DNA from 2 places in the Lysinibacillus sp. JNUCC-52 genome. Region 1 is predicted to be linked to the other one. Evidence: riboswitches for the same ligand, from Rfam matches in the RefSeq annotation. Region 1 holds a riboswitch; the other holds the start of a gene.
The links. A riboswitch is a leader RNA that binds a small molecule or an ion and turns the genes downstream of it on or off. The one in region 1 is predicted to bind cobalamin.
Positions count from the first base shown of each region.

Region 2: it holds a riboswitch for cobalamin, as region 1 does, so the genes downstream of both, JNUCC52_RS11130 (ABC transporter substrate-binding protein) here and JNUCC52_RS15450 (hypothetical protein) in region 1, are expected to answer to the same signal.

Region 1 covers NZ_CP065546.1:3,111,068-3,114,497, reverse strand. Annotated here, with positions in the region: gene JNUCC52_RS15460 (tyrosine-protein phosphatase) at 1-172, opposite strand, end outside; gene JNUCC52_RS15455 (ABC transporter substrate-binding protein) at 547-1,509, opposite strand; gene JNUCC52_RS15450 (hypothetical protein) at 1,511-2,053, opposite strand; cobalamin riboswitch at 2,207-2,417, opposite strand; gene JNUCC52_RS15445 (glutathione peroxidase) at 2,572-3,117, opposite strand; gene JNUCC52_RS15440 (hypothetical protein) at 3,350-3,430, opposite strand, start outside.
Region 2 covers NZ_CP065546.1:2,227,663-2,231,092, forward strand. Annotated here, with positions in the region: gene JNUCC52_RS11125 (FecCD family ABC transporter permease) at 1-770, opposite strand, end outside; gene JNUCC52_RS11130 (ABC transporter substrate-binding protein) at 767-1,735, opposite strand; cobalamin riboswitch at 1,943-2,127, opposite strand; gene JNUCC52_RS11135 (acyl-CoA dehydrogenase family protein) at 2,396-3,430, opposite strand, start outside.

The DNA of each region.
Region 1 (3,430 bases):
CTCCTAATGCTTCAAAGCGCTCCTTATCCGCTGGGGTCATCTTACCTAGTGCAGCTGAGCGATAGAGCAATCCATTTTTAACTACTCTACCATCTCGGGCCTTATAGCCACCCATATCGCGGAAATTCAAGACTGCCTCAAACGGAATAACCTTCATGTCAAACTGTGTCATCCACTACGCCTCCCTTATTTAAGCAATCATCTATCTATACTTCTATTTTATAGAACAAATGAAGATAATACCAATTATCCAATGCCTTTTTGAAGAGATTGAGAGCGAATCGCCGATAAACATGGAGATAGCGACGATAGATGCTTCTGAATCGCCGATATACTTGGGAATGGCGCCGATAGATGCTCCTAAATCGCCGATAAACTTAGGAATAGCGCCGATAGATGCTCCTAGATCGCCGATAGACGCCTGAGAAGCCCGTGCGCCCGAGGAAAACAGAAGTGGAAAATACCGTTCACTGCAAAAAGTGTTAGATTGATTGCCATCAATCTAACACTTAATCTCTTTTGCCCAAGGGCTATTATTCTTTATCCTTATTTAAATAACTCAGGATATACTGATTTTGCTACCATCTCTACAGCTTCACCGATACGTGGACCTGGGCGATTTGAAATATCAGTATCAATATAATTTACCGCTTTATCTTGAATAGCAGTGATTGTATTCCATCCATCACGCCCAAGAATTTCACCTACTGCATCTTCTACATAGTTTACTGTTGTTAAAATAACTTGAGGATTTTTCGCAATAACATCCTCCTCAGAAACTTTTACCCATCCTGTTTGATCACCAAATACATTGTTCACATTCGCTGCATCAAGAATTTCTTGTTGGAAAGTACCAGCTGCTGTTGTATAAATATCTGGCTTAGGGCTAATTTCTAAGTAGACATTTTTCGGTGTTTCTACAGTTTTGACTTTTGCTTGTACATCTGCAATTTTCGCTTTAATACTTTCGTTTAACTGCTCACCTTTATCTTTAACACCCATCACTTCAGCAATTTGTTGAATATCTCCATATACATCTTCAAATGAAGCTGCTGATTTAATTACAAATACTTTTACGCCTGCATCTTCAAGACCTTTTAGCGCATCAAGTGTTTCGGCATTGCCTGTTGAATAAGCAATTACGACATCTGGCTTTAAAGCCACAATTCGCTCAGTGTTAAATGTCACAGAGTCTGAAACACGTTCAATATCTTTTGCTTCTTCTGGGTACGTATCATATTCAGTTGCGCCAATAACTTTATCTCCAACGCCTAGTGCAAATAAGATTTCTGTATTACTTGGTTGTAGTGACACAATCGTTTTTGGTACTGCATCAAATGCTACTTCGACATCGCGATCATCTGTCACTTTATAGCCTGTTTGCTCAGCTTGTTGTCCTTCTTTAGATGATGTATCGTCCTTTTTGGCTTCATCTGCTGTACCGCACCCTGCCAATACAAGTGCTAACATTAATATTGTAATCCATTGGAAATTAATTAGTTTCTTCACTTTACACATTCTCCTTCTTCTTCTTCATAGGGTATGATTTGCTTATAAACGGTATTTCAGCAATACCAGCTTGCTGATTCATGTATACAGCCATTACAAAAAATACATTCGCTAATAATCCTAAGTAATCGAAAAGAATTGCTGGTACTTCTCTTTCCTCAGAAACTTTATGTAGAACACGGTATGATTTTTTTGCCTCACTACGACATAAATGAAGCGCTGTTGCAGCCCCCGTTCCTTGTGGTAAAACAAAGTTCTGTATTTCTTCCTTTACATGCCCCACATAAAAATCATAGCGATCACTAAGCCATACTAAATCTTCTTCCGTTACTGCTAATTTGCCACGTACTGAGCCATTTACATGGTAGGCCATTGGCAAAATCGTCAATAAATCTGTCGCTACAACCTCAACTGCTTCTGCTTTTACAGCCGTTAATGCTACACCGACATGAGTTGTTAAACTATCCGTACGAATCTCAAAATCTACAGTAGATATTTTTTCACGCATGAATGGGTAGCAAGAATAACGAGCATCTTTTTTCATAACTAGTCCCTTCTTTCTTTCATGAACAGATTTTGCTTTATAGGTGCATAAAAAAACGCCGCTCCCTAGGAACGACGAAAATAGCATATATAGTGCCGCCCATGCGACATCGCTTATGTATTTGCCGTATATCCTCCTAGCTTCCGAAGAGTTTTTATACATTAAATAAAGGTCGGTCTCCTGGCTCGTACAGTTCGCTACCACTAATCAGTTGCGATATCATAAAACCTTCCCATCTTAGGACTTCCCCTTTTCGACAGTGGCATTTTTTATGATTCTTGTACTTACAGTTGCGGAAACAGCTTCGGTTTTACACCGAATTCCCGATTATGCTAAAGTTAGCACCATTATTCTGCAAGAATTATTCACTTGATTAGCAGTTTATCATATATTGATTTGAAAAAATAGTTGTGAGATTGTGGAATATTCGAAAATATATATACAAAACTTAGCACTATTTCTACATAGTGATTAGCTATTTGTTATTCCAGCCTAAAAATTCTGATTAAAATGGCTAGCTATAAAATTTTTTCAATAGCTTGCTCAATATCTAATTGTGAATCTGTTGGTTCAAAGCGCTCGACTGTATTTCCTTGATTATCTACTAAAAATTTTGTAAAGTTCCAACGAATGTTACGTCCATCTAAAAAGCTAGGTGCAATTTGGATAATAGCTTCAGCTAACATCTTTTCCTGCATATTCGCCTTACCGAATTCACGAAAATCTACTTCGTGCTTTAAATAATTGAATAACGGATGTGTCTCTTCTCCATTAACTTGAACTAGTTCAAAAATCGGGAAAGTTACCCCGTAGTTAAGCTGACAAAGTTGAGTTGTCTCAACTCCATCTTCTGGGTTCTGCTGTCCAAACTGATTACACGGGAAACCTAAAACAATGAAATTTCCCTTGCCATATTTATTATACATTTTTTGCAAATCTTCAAATTGATATGTAAAATCACATTGATTGGCGGTATTAACGATTAACATTGTCTTTCCTCGATACGTCTCCATTGATAAAATTTCACCGTTTGGCTTTTTCACTAAATAATTATAAATCCCCATTTTCTCGACCCTTTCTAATTTACAATATTTATCCTGTTACTATGCTATATACTGTTGCAGATTTACTTGTTTCCTCTTTATGGATAGTTTCTGGCTCTCACTTATACGATAGCTTACGTCAGTATATAAGACCTATCGAAAACTGAATCCATCCTCCTATTTTTATTATAATCAATAACTTTTCTTTCTTCAAAACAACACGCTTGGGCATAAAAATAGCCATCTCGCTATTTTAACGGATGGCGGTTTTATATTTCTTTTTGTATTTCATATCCTGCTCTTCATCTATTAATCGCTTTGCAATATCTAGTAA
Region 2 (3,430 bases), 880 kb from region 1:
ACAAAACCAATTGTTCCAGAAACAGCAACTGCCGCCCCAGTAAGCATTGAGCCTCCTACTAAAATTAAATATTTGCTACGCTTTACATTGACCCCTAAATGCTTCGCTCGTTCCTCTCCGTAAAGCAAAACATTTAACTCACGTCTTTGCGTCCACAAAATAACAGAGCCAATGACAACAAATGGGGTAATCATTTGTACATATGGCCATCCACGCATTGACACCGAGCCGAGTAACCAACCTATCACTTGGCGGAGCTCTTCACCTGATAACGCTATCATTAATGAAATAAGCGAGCCTAAAAACGAACTAAATATAACTCCCGTTAAAATTAGTGTCTCCATTTTTAGAGAACGGTCTACTATTCTGGCAAAGCTCATCACAGCTACCATCGTAAGGATTGCCCCGATCATACTGAGCGTTGGCAATACATACAAACCGACGACGGGTAGAGAGATGCCAAAAAACAATGTCATAACAGCGCCAACTGAAGCACCTGAAGATACCCCAAGCGTATATGGGTCTGCTAACGGATTTTTTAACAATCCTTGAAAGGCGGCTCCTGCAATTGCCAATGATGCTCCTACAAGGCCTGCAAGTAATACTCGTGGCAAACGGATTTTCCATAAAATATTGGCAGCAGTTTCATCTGCCGCTTTATTCCAAAGTACTTCTAATGGAATATGAACCGAGCCTATTGATACGCCACACCAGATGCTAACGATAAGTAACGTAATGGCTGTTACATAGGCAAAAGCTGTTTTTCTCACTCGAAAGCCTCAGGATAGATGGCTTTCGCTAACTCTTCAAGCCCATCTGCTAAACGTGGGCCTTGACGACTTGTTATATTTTCATCTACTTGTACAATCGCTTTATTTTTTACAGCTGTAATTGTATCAAAGCCTGCACGTTGTGGAATTTTCGTTAAAATATCGGGCACATAATTATAAGTGACCACGATAACATCTGGATTTTTTGTAATGATTTGTTCCGCATCAATTTTGAACCAGCCATCCGTATCAGCTGCAATATTTTCAGCATGAATCATTTCTAGCATCTCCTGCATAAACGTATCCTTGCCAGGTGTATAAATTTCTGGTTCATCTGACGTTTCTACAAAGACTTTCTTTGGTTGTACATCCTGCAATTTTGCTTCTATTTCCTCAACCTTCACTTTCATATTGGCAATAATTTTTTCTGCCTCTGGTAGCTTACCAGTGGCGCGACCTAATTGCTCAATCGTCGTATATGTCTCATTAAAATCACGAGCGTTTGTTACAACAAATACTTTTACACCCGCTGCTTCCAGCTGATCCTTAGCTCCACCTAAAGAAGCTATACCTGATTCATGCGCAAAAACGATATCTGGCTTTAAAGCTATAATTTGTTCAATATTAAATTCCATACTGCCGACCTTTTCCTTGTCAGCTACCTCTGGTGGATAATCATCATAATCATTTACGCCAACGATTTTATCGTTTAAGCCAAGTCCAAATAAAATTTCTGTGTTACTTGGAATAAGCGAAATGATTCGCTCAGGCGGTGCCTCCAGTACAATTTCTTTGCCAGTAGCATCTGTCATTGTTAGCGGGAATGTTGCTTCCTCAAGCTGATTTGTTCCTTGCTGCTCCTGTTGCTCTGACGCAGTACTGTCGTCTTTCGGTTCTTGTCCACAAGCAACTAAAATGCCCATTGCTAAAAATGCGGATAAACCTAACTTCCAATATTTTTTCATTGTGAAACCTCCTTAGATTGTATGTGCATGTTTCAGCTCTGTTCAGTTGCATGATCGATATTATGTAGGTATTTCATTATTCGAACTCTCACCTTTATTTTCAATTATTATCGTCATTAGCTTTCTAAAACATAAAAAATCCCCTCGTCATCATAACGAGAGGCGGTGCTTGCACAAAAAACCACCATCCTATCCTCGTAGGCTGCAATGTATCGTTCTATAAAGGCAGGTCTCCTGGCTCGTGCTTCAAATGCTTTTTCATGCCTTCCCAAAAAAATTTCAGTGGCATTGATAGAAAAAACTCACACTTACAGTGGCGGGACCGCATCGGAATTACACCGATTTCCCTTTTCACTTTACTTTAGTAAAGAACCTTTATAATATTCAGTTGATTTTATTATACATGAAAATCGAAATAGATAACGATAAAAAAAGAGACCTTAAGTTAGCGTCTCTTTTTTATAATTATTGATTTCCAATGCATGCATGTGCTTTCCGCTTCAAACAATTCCTTTAATTGTTTGCGTGCCTGGCACACCGTAATCTGGATTGCCTGCGTCTTATACTGTGTGCGTTCCCACAGAAGTCTACGTGAATCTTTCTTTGTTCAGCAATTAGAATATTCAGAATTGTTTATGCGCCTGACACACGAACTATTCTCTACACAATATCCGCAAAATATTGAACAGTTTTCATTGGTGCACCGATCTGGCGCAATGCCCATGTATCTTCTAAATAAATATCAGCTAGCTTTTCATACTTGCCGCCAAACTTTGCTGCCCATTCGACTGCCACTACACTTTCGTATAGATGTGCCATTTTTTGGGCTACTCCCTTTGCCTCGTAGGTTTTCGTAGCTTCATCCAACGCGCCAAAAGTTTGCAATGTTGTTTCGATTTTCTTCAGTTGTTCCCTTACGATTTGTACCAATGAACAATTTGTTAACTTCGTCAAGCGCTCCTGCATCACACGAACAAATAATTCGTGGGCCTGAAATTTATCTACTAAGCGAATAAGCTCTAGCGCTAAAATGTTAGCAGTCCCTTCCCACACCGTAAGTACTTGAGCATCTCTAAGTAAACGTGGCGTTACAAAATCCTCGATATAGCCGTTTCCTCCATGCAATTCAATTGCTTCGCTTGCGTAATGCACCGCCTGTTCAGCTGTTTCCTTTTTCATGATGGCGATATTCAAACGATTAAGCATGATGTCCTGCTCACTGCCCTGTCCACTCGTTACCTTGTCATACAACTGAATAAGATCAAAAACAGTAGCCACTTCTACATGGAGCTTGGCCGCATATTTCCCTATTGTATCTTGAATCATTGGAAATTGAATTAAAGGCTGCCCGAACGCATTTCGATTTGATACATAATGCTTCGCCTCTAAATAACCTCGACGCATAATGCCAATAGAAGCTACAGCGTTACAAATTCTAGATAAGTTAAGTGCCTCTAACATATAATAAATTCCTTTATTTTGTTCACCAACGACATACGCTAGTGCACCATCAAATTCCACCTCACCCGATGGCACTGCTCTGACACCAAGCTTATCCTTTAAACGACGAATGCGGAGATGATTAACCGTTCCATCATCTTGACGCCAAGGTACAGCAAATAATGTTAACCCTTTGGAACCTGCTGAAGCTCCCTCGATGCGCGCTAATACCATCGCCACACCACACATCCCTAC